2 regions of the Pseudogracilibacillus sp. SO10305 genome follow, and region 1 is predicted to be linked to the other one. Evidence: riboswitches for the same ligand, from Rfam matches in the RefSeq annotation. Region 1 holds a riboswitch; the other holds the start of a gene.
What was found. Region 1 has a riboswitch for cobalamin ahead of SPD45_RS00580 (DUF4430 domain-containing protein). Riboswitches for the same ligand answer to the same signal wherever they lie in the genome.
Positions count from the first base shown of each region.

Region 2: it holds a riboswitch for cobalamin, as region 1 does, so the genes downstream of both, SPD45_RS12500 (hypothetical protein) here and SPD45_RS00580 (DUF4430 domain-containing protein) in region 1, are expected to answer to the same signal.

Region 1 is NZ_JAXHDE010000001.1:98,311-106,259, reverse strand. Features, by position in the region: gene SPD45_RS00585 (ATP-binding protein) at 1-1,649, shown strand, start outside; cobalamin riboswitch at 1,651-1,835, shown strand; gene SPD45_RS00580 (DUF4430 domain-containing protein) at 1,951-2,373, shown strand; gene SPD45_RS00575 (ECF transporter S component) at 2,380-2,889, shown strand; gene SPD45_RS00570 (helix-turn-helix domain-containing protein) at 2,905-3,963, shown strand; gene SPD45_RS00565 (RecQ family ATP-dependent DNA helicase) at 3,960-5,483, shown strand; gene SPD45_RS00560 (CPBP family intramembrane glutamic endopeptidase) at 5,488-6,054, shown strand; gene SPD45_RS00555 (hypothetical protein) at 6,064-6,357, shown strand; gene SPD45_RS00550 (D-alanine--D-alanine ligase) at 6,451-7,374, shown strand; gene SPD45_RS00545 (Glu/Leu/Phe/Val family dehydrogenase) at 7,497-7,949, shown strand, end outside.
Region 2 is NZ_JAXHDE010000017.1:54,177-62,125, reverse strand. Features, by position in the region: gene rlmD (23S rRNA (uracil(1939)-C(5))-methyltransferase RlmD) at 764-2,149, opposite strand; gene SPD45_RS12500 (hypothetical protein) at 2,262-3,041, opposite strand; cobalamin riboswitch at 3,191-3,368, opposite strand; gene mdh (malate dehydrogenase) at 3,418-4,365, opposite strand; gene SPD45_RS12490 (BMC domain-containing protein) at 4,387-4,731, opposite strand; gene SPD45_RS12485 (EutN/CcmL family microcompartment protein) at 4,724-5,008, opposite strand; gene pduL (phosphate propanoyltransferase) at 5,026-5,895, opposite strand; gene SPD45_RS12475 (BMC domain-containing protein) at 5,914-6,201, opposite strand; gene SPD45_RS12470 (aldehyde dehydrogenase family protein) at 6,224-7,732, opposite strand; gene eutL (ethanolamine utilization microcompartment protein EutL) at 7,748-7,949, opposite strand, start outside.

The DNA of each region.
Region 1 (7,949 bases):
GATTTCACGTACAAGAAGCCGAAAAAGCGATGATTCAAGCAGCGACTAAAATTTCAATGATTGTGGAAGAACATGATGATAAAGATATGGTAATGGATTTGGTGGAGACAGTAAAGGAACCTTCGAGTAAAGTACTTTTATATAAGCATAATGAATCTTTATGGGAATCAAAAACGACGAATCAATCGTTAGCTAAAGTAAAAGAAATTTCTCCGGTTGTTAATGAAGATATGTTGCATGTCGCAACACAAAACGAAGTATTTAATGAAAAACTTACAGTACCAAATAATGATTCAGAAATAATGGTTATTGGTATTCCAATGCGTAAACAACAAGGTGCTATTTATGTTTTACAATCATTGGATGTCATTAACCAAACACGTGCAGAGACGACAAGAATTATTTATGTTGGAGCCGCAATCGCAATCATCTTAACGACCATTTTTGCATTTTTCCTATCGACGAGAATTACTGCACCATTAATTCAAATGCGTAAAGCGGCGATTCAAGTTGCAAAGGGTGAATTTAATACGAAACTTCCAGTGTTATCCAATGATGAAATAGGTGAACTCGCAGTCGCATTTAATAAAATGGGGAAGCAATTGAATTTTCATATTGATGCGTTACGACATGAGAAAGAACAATTAAGTCGGTTAGTTAATTCGATGGCAGATGGCGTTATTACCTTAACGAGGGATGCAAAAGTAATTGTTATTAATCCACCTGCAGAACAATTTATTCGTGATTGGTATTTTGAGCATAATATATTAGATGAAATGATGCAGCAATTACCTGATGATGTATATGCTGTGTTCCAAAAGGTAATTGAAGAGGAAAAAGAGGTTATTCAAGAAGTTCAACTACAAGGACGAAATTGGGTAATGATTATGACACCTTTATATGATGATACATATATCCGTGGTGCTGTTGCTGTTATACGTGATATGACAGAGGAAAGACAAATGGATAAACTAAGAAAAGATTTTATTTCGAATGTATCTCATGAGTTACGTACACCAATCGCCTTAATGCAAGGCTATAGTGAGGCAATCGTAGATGATATTGCAGAAAGTAAAGCAGAGAAAAATGAACTTGCTCAAATTATTCTCGAAGAATCTTTAAGAATGAGTCGTCTAGTTAATGAATTACTTGATATTGGAAGAATGGAAGCCGGCCATATTGAGTTAAATAAAGAAGAAATAGACACACAAATGTTTGTAGAAAAAGTGTACAAAAAATTTTATGGTATGGCAGAGGAAAATGGTGTACAATTATTACTGACAATGGATATAGAGCAGCAATTGCTTTTCATTGATCCTGACCGAATGGAACAAGTATTTACTAATTTAATTGATAATGCGATCGGTCATACACAAAATGGTGGTCAAGTGGAAGTAGTAGTACAATCAAAAGAAGATGCTTTACATGTAGAAGTACGTGATAATGGTAGTGGAATTCCTGAAGAGGACCTTTCCTTCGTTTTTGAACGTTTTTATAAAGCGGATAAAGCACGAACGAGAAGTGATAAAAAGGGTACAGGCCTTGGGCTAGCAATTACAAAACATATTATCCAAGCGCATGAGGGAGTCATTTCTGTCAAAAGTAAATTGCATGAAGGTACAACTTTCTATTTCACCATACCACAATAATAATTTCATAAAAATTATTGGCCAAATGATGTTCATACATCGGGAATCTAGTGCAAATCTAGAACTGTCCTCGCAACTGTAATACTGGACGAAATGGATGTAATCCACTGTATCGATTGATATGGGAAGGAATCCAAAGTAGGATGATAGTTAAGTCAGTATACCTACCAATAATTGTGTAAAAGAGCTTCGGGGTTCAAGCTACTTCTATATGAATATGTTTATAGAGGTTGTAACAAAACGAGTGAGCTTTTGTTACAGCCTTTTTTAATTTTATACTATAATAAAGGAGAGTTTTACAATGAAAAAATTAATGACTATTTTATCTGCACTATTATTATCTGTAGGTGTTTTAGTAGGTTGTTCAAATGATGCAAATGAAACAAATAACAGTGTGAACAATCAAGCAAACAATGAAACAAATGAAGTGTCAGAGGAGATTACGGTTGATGTCGTAATTTCTTTGGATAAAGGCGAGGAAGTATTAGAAGAGAAGGAAATTAAGACAGAAGATGGCGCAATTTTATTAGACGTTATGAAAGAAAACTTTGATATTGAAGAAGATGGTGGCTTTATTACGTCAATTGATGGAAAAGCAGCGGAAGAAGGAGAAGAAAAAGCTTGGATGTATTTTGTAAACGATGAAATGGCAATGGTTGGTGCAGGAGAGTATGAACTTTCCAATGGAGATGAAGTTAATTTTGATTTTCAACCTTGGGAGTAATCGACGTTGAATACGTATAAATTAACGATATTAGCAATACTTGCCACGTTAGGAATCGTAGGAAGATCTTTTTTAGTTTTTATTCCTAATGTACAACCAGTAACAGCGATTATAATAATCGCTGGCATCATTATGGGACCAGGTGCTGCGTTTGTTTTGGCATTGCTTATTACATTTTTATCCAATATGTTACTTGGAATGGGGATTTGGTCAATATGGCAAGTCTTCTCCTGGGGATTAATTGGTGTAATTAGTGGATGTATAGGTAAATATGTAAAACATATTCCTGTTTATATGTTAGCACTGTATGGAGTCTTTTGTGGATATTTATATGGGTTTATTATATCGTTAGTGACTTACCAAGTAGCAGGAAAATTCTGGCCGTACTATCTTTTAGGGTTACCTTTTGATACGTATCATGCAATTGGAAATGCAGTGTTCATTATTGTGCTTTATCCAATTTTTGCTTATTTAATGAAACGATATGCAAAAGACCGTTTCAATATTCAACATTAAAAGGAGGAGTGTTCATTGTTTCGACAAATTATTTTATATTGTTTGTATAGAATGGAAGGTGAACGCTCCGCTAATTCACCATATTATATTATACAAGGAAAACAATCGATCCAAACGATTCAAGATGCAAATTTATTTCATTTGAATCGTTTTTTTACTATTTATAAACAATTAGATAAAGCTGTGTATGATAGGGAAATTCTTTCACTCGTTGAAGCTGACAAGCTGAAAATAGTGGGACAACAATATACATTATGTAATATGACAGATGAATCTATCTTACAATTACAACATGAAATTTCTATGTATCATTTAAATGGGGGGAAATTGGAGCAGATTGATCGTATCTTTTTTGAACGATTACTTTTGTTAATTCAAGTTTGGACAAATAAGTCTGTTGGAAACAAGCAATATATTCCAATTATAGAAAACAGACCTGTCGAGCAGTGGGTGAAATTAGTATATGGAAAAACGAAAGATCGAGTAAATGAATGTTTAGACAAATTATTTATGGAATTACGTAGCTTGTTACTTCAAGTTACTGATCTAGGAGCAGCTTTATTCGTAGATCAGTTAACAGGTGCTACGGTCATTGGGCAATCCAAACAACAGTTGGTCGATAAGTATAATTTATCTGTAGCAGATATAGAGTTGGAGACGTTAAATGTTATTCACTATATTTTACAACATATAAACGTTGATCTACATCCTATTTTATACCATATGAAACAAGAAATTCGTGGTGAAACAATTCATTCCAAATTAACCCATTCTACAAAACAAACATACAATTTATGGCAACAAGGTCATCAATTAGAAAAAATTGCCTCTATACGTAAATTAAAAATAAATACGATTTATGACCATCTAGTAGAAATTGCATTATATGAACCGAATTTTCCATATACACAATTTATTGCATTAGACAAGATAGAAGAAATACATGATGTGATTCAACGTACAAAAACATTTAAATTAAAACCGATTAAGGATCATGTTGGTCCATCGATCACCTATTTTCAAATCCGCTTAGCATTAACATATTTGCAAAAGAAAGGGGGAGATAACAAATGAAGGAAAATTTACAAACATTATTGCAGGAGCATTTTTCTTATGATTCATTTCAAGAAGGACAGGAAGAAATTATTCGTGATGTGTTACAAGGCAAAAATGTGTTAGGAATGTTGAAGACAGGATCAGGGAAGTCGATTTGTTATCAATTACCAGCAAAAGTGTTACCATATTTGACAATCGTTGTTTCTCCCCTTATTTCGTTAATGATTGATCAAGTACGAGAAGCAAAAGCTTTTGGGTTTAAAGAAGTTGCGGCATTACATAGTATGCAAACGTGGGAAGAAAGACAATATATATTGCGCCATCTCCATACATATAAATTATTATATATCTCTCCGGAATTAATACAACAACAAATGATCTTGGATCTATGCAATCGTAGAAAACTCTCGCTATTCGTTATTGATGAGGCGCATTGTATTTCACAATGGGGGCATGATTTTCGCCCAGATTATTTACGGTTGCATACGGTAATAAACGCTTTAGGTGATCCGCCAGTATTGGCGTTAACTGGAACAGCTACTCCTGCTGTACAAGATGATATTCAACGGCAATTACAATTACATCATATGGCTAGACATTTATATAAAATCGACCGAGAAAATATAGCTTTAGTATTGGAAAAAGTAATAGATGATCAAGAAAAACTAGATATGCTCGTTTCATTGTTAAAAAATTATAAAGTACCAACAATTATATATTTTTCGAGTAGAAAAATGACGGAACAGATGGCACAAACATTACAACTACATTTAGGACATCGATCTATCGCCTATTATCATGGTGGAATGGATGCGAATGATCGTCTAAAAGTGCAACAACAATTTATGCATGATCAACTACAAATTATTTGTTGTACAAGTGCATTTGGTATGGGAATTAACAAAAAAAATATTCGTTTAGTCATTCATTATCAAATGCCATCGAATATTGAGGCGTTTATTCAAGAAATTGGACGGGCGGGTAGAGATGGAGAACAAAGTGTCAGTTTTGTTTTATATAAGGATGGAGATATTCATCTGCCACTACAATTAATCGAGCAAGATTTACCGACAAAGAATGAATTATTAGTTATAAATGATATACTTCAACCTTTTATAAAGCAAAAGGAGCCATTACCACAAAAAGATGAAGAAGTAGAAATGTTATTTCGAATGAAGGCAACAAAGATACGTTTTTTATATTTTCAATTACAGACTCATGGTATGATGGATAGCAATATGATTGTACAAAAAATTATTCCACCATCAATTTGGATAGATATGGAGGCATATATTCAAAAACGAATTCAATTAAAGAAAGAAAAAGCATTTGAGTTACAATCGTATATGACGTATGATAAATGTTTAAGGGAAGAATTGTACCGTGGATTCCAACAAACTATTAGCAAAGTAACAAATTGTTGTACGAATTGTGGGTTCCAATTATCTCATTGGGATGTTGAACAGAAAAACGATTCACCTATACAACCGTTAAATTGGATGGAACAATTGAGGTCATTACTTTTAGTAAAGGAATAATATAATGAAGCAGGCAGAAATCATCAAAAATTTAACAGATAAACAAATAAGAGAACAGTTGTATGTGACACAATTTATATTTATTATCATTAGTTTGTTGCTCAGTTTATTTCTTTTCGATTCGTTCTCCACGTGGAAATACTTATTCTCGGTTCAATTTATGCAAATTATACTGTTTGGTGTTGTTCCAGCATTAGGCTTAGTAGGAATTGAAATTATATTATCGAAAATAATCGCTGCACATCATTTAGATGATGGGGGCATAAATGAACGGGTTTTTAAAAACCAATCCGTTTTTCATATTTTTTGTATTTCTATGATTGTTGCAATAAGTGAAGAAGTATTATTTCGTGGAGTCATTCAAACGACCTTTGGCTTTGTTTTTGCAAGTACATTGTTCATAATTGTTCATTTTCGATACTTGAAAAAGCCAGTTTTACTTATTGCCATTATTATAACGAGTTTTGGAATCGGTTATCTATATGAAGTGACAAATAACTTACTCGTAACGATTGTGTTCCATTTCATCGTAGACTTTTTATTAGGATTATACATAAAATTTAGGAAGTGAGGAGTACAAATGAGTGAAGAATTGAAAGAGTCACAAGCAAAACAATTACAACAATTATTTCAGGAAGTAAATAGTGAACATGAGAAAGAAACAAAACCAATTGAAAAACAAGACTTAGTTGAAATTGATGTATTAAGTTTGCCTCCGCGTAGTGAAGTACATCTATCAACAAAAAGAAAGTTGAAAATCTCACTCAAACGTCCACTAGGAAGATTTTTATTCGTACTTTTCATTTTAATACTTATTCTCGGTGGAATGTATATTTATTTTGGAGAAGAAATAATTTATTTTTTTACACATTAAATGAATAAATACACATAAAAAATAATAGTAACAATATATAAATAATGGTATCATATTATTGTATATGAATAAAAAATGATAGGAGTGGACACGATGAAAATTGCTGTCCTTTATGGTGGAGTTTCAAACGAAAGGGAAGTTTCTATTTCCTCAAGTAAAGGTATTATAGAAGCATTAGAAAAAAATGGTCATGATGTCATCGGAATTGACTTTCATCCAGAACGATTACAAGAAGTTATTGAATTAAATGTTGATTTAGTATTTATTGGCTTACATGGAAAACATGGAGAAGATGGTTGTGTTCAAGGGTTATTAGACATGTTAGAAATACCTTATGTCGGCTCTGGAGTTATGGCATCTTCTGTTGCAATGAATAAGTTTAAAGCAAAGCAACTTTTTGAGCAAGCGGGTATTCCGGTAGCGAAAGGGGAACAATACCGCATGGATCAAGAAACAAATATCGATGAAGTTGTCGATCATATCCATGCAAACTTTGAATTTCCGTTCGTGATTAAACCGAATCGAGAAGGTTCAACGGTCGGTTTAACGATTGTTCGTCATGAAAATGAAACGAAAGAAGCGGTTAAAAAAGCTGCTGAAAATGATCTCTACATTTTAGTAGAACAGTTTATTAAAGGAAAGGAATTAACTGTTCCTGTACTCGGCGAAATACATAAAGAAAAATCTTTACCAATTATTGAGATTATACCGAAAAATGAACTGTATGATTATGAAGCAAAATATTCTGTTGGTGGTAGTGAACATATTATCCCAGCAAGGATCGATAAGGATATAACGGAAAAAATTCAGGCATATGCAGTATTGGCACATCAAATTTTAGGATGTGAAACATATTCAAGGGCAGACTTCTTACTAACTGAAGAAGGAGTCCCATATATTTTAGAAGTGAATACTCTTCCTGGGATGACACCGACTAGCTTGTTTCCAGATGCAGCAAAAAGCATTGGAATTTCTTATGAAGAGATGATCGAACAATTTGTCCAATTATCTTTGTGAAATGAATAAATTGCTTGTTAGAACTTCCTTTCATAGCATTGATTATTTCCTTTAAAAGTGTATACTTAACACTAAAGAAAGAGTTATACTACATATGATACGTTTTCATAGGAGGTAACGGTATGGTAGCCGATCATAAAGAAGCATCTAAGAAAGAAGAAAATGAAAAAAATGATGATATATTAACGTCAACTAGAACGGTTATTAAAGACGCTTTAGATAAATTAGGTTATCCTGATGAAGTATATGAATTATTAAAAGATAGTTTACGAATTTTAAAAGTTCGTATCCCAGTCCGAATGGACGACGGATCGGTTAAAGTATTTACGGGATACAGAGCGCAACATAATGATGCAGTCGGTCCAACAAAAGGTGGTGTACGTTTTCATCCAAATGTAAATGAAGATGAAGTAAACGCATTAGCAATTTGGATGAGCATCAAAGCAGGAATTGTTGATTTACCTTATGGTGGTGGAAAAGGCGGTATTATTTGTGACCCGAGAGAAATGTCGTTTCGTGAATTAGAGAGTTTGAGTCGTGGATACGTACGAGCGATTAGCCAGTTTGTTGGCCCG
Region 2 (7,949 bases), on a different contig from region 1:
CACCTTCTTCCACCTCTATCATATCACGTAAATTCTACCATATGTCGAAAATACGATGTTATTTCGCACTTCATAGTTGATGCAATTGTGAACATACCTTTCCAATATCTCATAAAAAAAGTGACACACAAAAAAGACCACCCAAAGCTTTTACAAGCGTAGGGGCAGCTCTTCGTAAAAATTTCAGCATAACTATTCATCACTAGACAGTTTTTATTGTAAAAAATATGTTCATGACTTATCTTTTTAAATGAATCCATTTTCTTGTGCCATCATAATAATCTCTTCCGAAATCACCCCTCACAAACCCTTATTCCACCGTTTCCAGTTATAATAATGTTTTCCTAAAAAGAGCGTTTTCAACACTTTCCTCACCCATATTCTTCCTTTTCTTCCCGTTTTTCCACACGTTTTTTGCCCTTTTAAAATAATGTTTTACGAAATAATAGAGAAAAGAATTAGGAAATAAGAGGAGTTACAGAACGCTGGTTGTCGGTCGTTGAATCGGCTCAGAAAGGCTCGAACATATCAGAGAAATCAATTGGAATAAATAGCTATAAACCTTGATATAATAGGATTAGAAACAAAAAAAGAGCAAGGTGATAAGTTTGCACTTACTCCTCACTCTCTTCCTAATTTCTTCCGTTCATTTCAGGTGAAAAAGCCTTGCTTTTCTTTACATTAGTAAATGTTTTTTTTAACTATCCACAGGAAAAAGACTCGATTTTTAGTAAAACTTTATTTTAAATCGTAAGACTTTATTTTAATGGGACAATTCCCTAGACATCCACGCCACACACTCCACATGATTTGTATGAGCAAACATTTCTACTGGTTGCACTTCTTGTGTACGGTAACCGCCATCTTCCAATATACGTAAATCCCGCGCTAATGTTGATGGGTTACATGATACATATACAATTCGTTTGGGGTCCATCTCTAACATCGTTTGTAAAAATGTTTCATCACACCCTTTACGGGGTGGATCAACGACGATGACATCTGGTTCAATTCCAGCTTTTTTCCACTCTGGCATCACCGTTTCTGCTTCTCCAACGACGAATTCCGTATTCGTTAAACCATTTAATGCAGCATTTTCTTTCGCATCACGAATTGCATCAGGAACAATTTCTACTCCATACACTTTTTTCGCTTTTTGCGCTAAAAATAATGAAATAGACCCAATACCACAATATGCATCAATAACTACATCATGCTCATTAATATCTGCATATTCAAGCGCTTTTTCGTACAGCACTTTCGTTTGCGTTGGATTCACTTGAAAAAAGGACTTAGGAGAAATCTTAAATTTTATATCACCGATAGAGTCAATAATATGATCTTCCCCATAAATCGTTGTTGTTTTCTTCCCTAAAATGACATTCGTTTTATCTGGATTTACATTATGGACGATAGATTTCACTTCTGGATATTGTGCTGTAATACGTGCAATAAGTGCATCTTTGTTTGGAAGTTTTGCTGTTTTTGTCACAAAAATGAGCATCGTATCATTCGTTTCATAAGCCGTTCGTAAAACGACATGTCGTAACACTCCACGATGTGATTTTTCATCATATGCTTCCATTCCTAGTTCATTTAAAAGTTTGCGTAAACCTTGAACGAGCTTATCCCCTGTTTTATTTTGTATTAAACATGTTTCCATATCATCAATAATGCGGTGGCTGCGTTGTTGATAAAATCCTAAAATGATTTCTCCATCTTTTTCTCCAACAGGCAATTGTATTTTATTGCGGTAATGCCAAGGGTCCTCCATTCCTAATACAGGGTGGACTGGTACATCTGGTAAATGAGCAACTTTGTGCATCACATTGGTAACTTGGCTACGTTTCATATCTAATTGCATCTCATAAGACATATGTTGCAATTGACATCCGCCACATTTATAAAACACCGGACACGGTGGAGTTGTTCTTCCTTCACTTTGTTTTTTTAGTTCGATTAATTTTCCAAAACCAAATTTTTTGTTTGCTTTCACGATACGAATTTCTGCGGTTTCGTCTGGAAGTGCCTCAGGTACAAAAATAGGATACCCGCCTATTTTTGCGACACCATTTCCTTCATGTGTTAAATCGGTAAACGTAACCGTATAATGTTCGTTCTTTTTAACTGGAGCATTTGTCTTTGCCATTATATTATCTTCCTTTATTTATTATCTATGATTTATTTTAACATACAAAAGACCTCTAGAGTTAGCTTTTAAAAAGCGTATCCCTAGAGGTATATTCCTGTTTTTATACTATTTAGATGGATAGTAATAGTGATCGATCTTCTGATGCTTCCAACATATGTTCCATGACAGATCGATGATCATATTCTAATAATTGTTTAGCTGGTGCATAGTCACGAATATCACATATGGTATACATGGAATTCGTAATTTTTTTCCGTATTAAAATCGTCATTTCTCGATTGTGTAGCATTGTTTCCTCAATTTCTTTTAATGTATCAATCATACATCGAATGACTAATTTTCGTTCAATTAATGGTACACTTATTAATTTCACAACAATATGATCCATCGTCTCGTCATTCCACACCGCTTGATGAAAAGCCTGTTTTAATAAATCAGGAAATATTTTAAGGCTTTGTTCCGTAACTGTTGCTAGGTTAATCGTTATATTGGAACTATTTAAATTTTTAAAAGTTTTCATCCCTTGTTGCTCAATTTGCGGATGTTGTTTATAAATAAATTTAATATTTTTGCGAGTTTTATAAGATACAATTCTTTTTAGAAGACCAACGGCTGACAATGTTTCTGAAGGGTCATTTGTATGTTTCTGAATGGAAAAACAATTACGGATGGCATAAGTTATTTGATATAAACTCCATTCATTACAATCATTTACAGCCTTAAGAAACTGTTCGTTGATTCCGATATATAAACGGTCCAATCGTTCTGTTGCTAAGGCCTGTAATAAATTTTTATCATGAATATCAAAATATAAAAACTCATTCCTATTATTCGATTCGTATAAAAGTATTGGTGATTCATTCATTTGTTTTACTCCGTTACTACCCATTTGATGTACCTCCTCTTTACAAATAAAAACAGTTAACAACCTTTTTTGGGGGATGTTAACTGTTTCCTCGATTAAAGAGAAGCAAAAAAACAACTATACATATTGTATAATTTCATTTCGCTTCTACCTCTCAACCCCCGAAGAAAGTATCGCTTCCACGAATAAAGGCAGGTCTCCTGACTTCGCATTTCACTTAATCAATATTACCTTCCCGTTTCAACAGTGGTATATCTATATTGATTATCCATGCTTACAGTTGCGGGGACAGTTTCGTTAAACGAATTCCCTATTAAACCATTATTGGTACCTATTATTCGTCCGAATATCATTACGAATCATTGTAGTAAAATTTAGGAAATATTGCAATGATTTTTCCTTATAATGCTTTATCACATATTTCAATGACTGATTTCACAGCATTTGCTGAAATAGATAATCCGTCTTTTTCCACATCTGTTAAAGGCAATTCAATAATACTTTCCACTCCATTACCACCTAAAATAGTTGGAACACCTAAAAATAAATCTTGATAGCCATATTCCCCATTTAATAGTGTAATAGAAGGTAAGATTTTCTTTTTATCTAGAATTATCGCTTCTGCCATTTCTACAATTGCTGCAGCTGGAGCATAGTAGGCACTACCATTTCCTAATAATGCTACGATTTCTCCCCCACCTTTTCGAGTTCTTTCAATAATAGCGTCTAAACGTTCCTTAGGAATTAATAACTCTAAAGGTATACCACCAGCATAAGAATACCGAATAAGGGGAACCATTTCATCTCCATGTCCACCGAGGACAAAACCAGAAATGTCTTCAATAGAAATATTCAGTTCCTCCGCTACAAATGTGTTAAATCTCGCTGTGTCTAACACACCTGATTGACCGATAACACGATGTTTTGGAAATCCTGTTACCTTTTGACATACATAAGTCATCGCATCGACAGGATTACTTAATACTAAAATAATGCTATTAGGCGCATATTGTTTTACTTGTTCTGCAACGGATTTCATTACACCTGTATTCGTATTTACTAAATCATCTCTACTCATACCTGGCTTTCTCGGGATACCTGCTGTAATAATTACCATATTTGCATCTGCAATATCCGCATATGAGGATGTACCAGTAATTTTGGAATTAAATCGTTGAATTGGTGAAGCCTCTAACATATCTAATGCTTTACCTTTCGTCGGATCTTCCACATCTGGTAAATCTAATAAAACGACATCACCAAGTTCCTTTTGTGCTAGCATTAAAGCTGTCGTTGCACCAGTAAATCCAGCACCAATTACTGCTATTTTATTTCTTCTAAAAGACAATGGGGCCTCACTCCTTTTGTCCTATTTTTTTTCACTTGTATTTTTCTTTTCTGTTGGTTTTGCCTTTTGTTTTGGTTGTTTCTTTGCTTTTTCAGCAGGATTCACCATTTGATATACCGCTTCATCTGCACGTGGAATGACATGGGCACTAAGTAAATGACCATTCATACTTAATACTCTTTCTTTTCCAGCATCAACAGCAGCTTGGACGGCACCAACATCACCTTCAACAGTAATCGTAACAATGCCTGCATCTACTAAGTTTTGGCTAACTAATGTCACATTCGATGCTTTAATCATTGCATCAGCTGCTTCATATGAATAAATTAATCCTTTCGTTTCAATCATACCTATTGCCTTATTCAAATGTTCCACCTCTTTCTATCTCTGTCGAATCAACAATACCTACAACGACAGCATCAATTGGAATCGTACGCTCTTTTAATATATATCGAGAAGAACCACCACTAGTCACAAGCACTTTGTCTCCTATCCCTGCACCAATTCGATCTGCTGCAACCATATGATTACGAATTGGCTCATTATGTGCATTAAGCGGTTGAACAATTAATAGCTTTAAACCTTCCAACCCTTCTTCTTTTCTAGTTGCCCATACATTCCCAATCACTTGTCCTAATTGCATCTTTCATCACTGCTTTCTCACACCATTTTTATTTTTTTATCGTTTTCTCGAGCATAATCGTAAGCAAGTGCGGTGATTATTGTTTGCTTATTGACATGAATTGTTTGTGCATCGATTTTCTCTAGAGCTTCTTTCGATAATAATTTTTTTTCATAATACATAACAGAACGACTATCTACTTCTTCCTTCTTTTCCTCAACTTTTGTTTCATTTACGAAAACTTGTCTTAACGGTTCTTCAGAATGAACAATTTTACCAGTAGTTCCTGTTGAAATAAATGCTGCATTTGCTTCATCTGTATCAATATGCATCTCAAGTTTATATCGATCAGACACTCTTATTTTCACTTGAGGAAATGTCATAGGACGTTCCGTTTGTACAGACACACTGACATACATCCCATCACTTACTTGAAGTGTTTTTGCTTCTTCTGGATTCATATGAATATGAGCCTGTGCAATGATTAAACCTTCTTGTAAATGGACCGTCCCTTTTGGACCTATTAATGTAATCTGACTTGACCCTTTTATGTCACCTGATTCTCTTAATGGTGGTTTGACACCAAGTGCAAATGCGTCTGTTAAACTAACTTCAACTTGTGATGCTGGTCGAACAGGACCTAAAATTCGCACTCGATTGATGCTTCCTTTAGGTCCAGCAATCATTAATGTTTCGTTCGCTGCAAATTGACCAGGTTGTGATAAATTTTGTTTCTTAGTTAGTTCATATCCCTTACCAAACAGGATGTCTACATGTTCTTTCTGAAGATGAATATGACGAGCTGAGACTCCAATAGGAATTGGCCCTTCAGGTGTTAATTCAGATGAATTATTGTTTAATTTGGCAACTACTTGTTGTACTATTTGCTCAATCGTTTTTTCATTCATCTACATACATCCTTTTTCTTATTTTTCTGTTGTCGGTAAAATGTTTTCTAATTCGTTATGTGGTCTAGGGATTACATGTACAGATAATAATTCTCCAACACGCTCTGCTGCTGCAGAACCTGCATCCGTTGCAGCCTTCACTGCACCTACATCGCCTCTAACTAATACAGTAACAATTCCGCCACCAACATGTACTTTTCCAACTAAATTTACTGAAGCTGCTTTCACCATTGCATCTGCTGCCTCGATTGATCCAACTAATCCTTTTGTTTCTACCATTCCTAAAGCTGTACCTGCGTTATTCATAATAAATTCCTCCTAATTGTTTTTATGATAATTTTTTAATTACTTTTTCTACAATATTTTCAATTAAAGCTTGATCCAATTGATTGGAAATATGTGCATTTAATGTTGCTTTAATTTCATCTTCGTCAAAAAGATCTTCATTCGTCGTTGTTTCTTTTGGTAATTCCACTGTTTTTGTTCCATAAGCCATTCGTTTTATATTAATTAAATGTTCAGCCGAAATATTATCTGATGTAATATTCCCTCCGAAGGAACCACAGCCTAATGTCATCGACGGTTTTAATCCTGTTGTACCACCTACAGCACCGATAGAGCTCATCGTATTTACTAGCATTCTAGATACTGGCATATCAATCGCAAATGTTCGGGCAATATGATCATCCTCTGTATGAAGGGATAATGAATGTCCCCGGCCTCCTAAATCTAATAAATCCATACAAATATTTTTTGCTTCCTCGACATTTTTAGCAATATAAAGAGCAAATACAGGAGATAACTTTTCTAATGAAAATGGAATATCTTTCCCAACTTTCGTTTCTAATCCAATAATTACCCGAGTATTGTCCGGCACTTGGATTCCAGCTTGTTTAGCAATGTACTTTGCACTTTTACCTACAATTGCTGGATTCACTCGACCTGGTTGGGGAGAAATTAATTTTTCCATCTTCTCCTTTTCCGCTGGCGATAAAATGTATGCCCCTTGTTGCTCTATTTTTTTGATAAAGGCTTCCTTAATTGCCTCATCTACAACAATTGCTTGCTCTGTTGCACATATGGTTCCATTATCAAATGATTTACTATCAATAATTTGTTTACTTGCTACATCCAATTTTGCACTTTTTTCTACGTATACTGGAACATTTCCTGGTCCAACCCCATATGCTGGTTTACCTGAACTATATGCCGCTTTCACAAGCGCGCCACCACCAGTGGCTAAAATTAAATCTATATCTGGATGTTTCATCGCTTGCGACGTCGCTTCCATCGAAGAATAAGTTAAAATATGCATTAAACCTTCAGGAGCTCCTGCCTCTTCTGCCGCTTCTCTACAAACATCTAATGCAGCCTTTGTACACTTCACTGCATAGGGATGCGGGCTTACGACGATAGCATTTCTCGTCTTTAAAGCGATTAATGTTTTAAAAAATGCAGTTGACGTTGGATTTGTCGTCGGAATAATCGCAAGAACGACTCCAAATGGATCGGCAATTTCTAAAACTTTATTTGTTCTATCTTCTCGAACAATACCGGCCGTTTTTAAATCTTTAATACTTTCATATACATCTCTGGAGCCAACTTCATTTTTAATTTTTTTATGCTCTACGACTCCCATTTTCGTTTCTTTTACTGCTAATTCAGCTAATGTTTCAGACGCCTCATATGCCTTTTCTGCGACATGTTTGACAATTGCATCTACTTGTTCTTGAGTAAATGTTTGATAAATCGCTTGTGCTTCTTTTGCTTTTTGTACTGCAGTTCTCATTTCTTGTAAAGCTAATAAATCTTTATCGTAAATGGTTGCTTGTGACATATATACACTCCTTTCTTAATACGCTAATGGGTTTGTAGCGACCTGACATACCTTCTGTCGGAATGCTTGAACAGCCGCTTCACATGAAGATTGACTTCCTTTCAATATTGCCCCAGCAAAGTTTGTTTCTGTCGGCGGTGTAAATAGCTGACATATTTCAACATCTGCCGCTTTTAATGCTTCATCTACAGCTACCATCGCTTCTACAGGTGGAGCA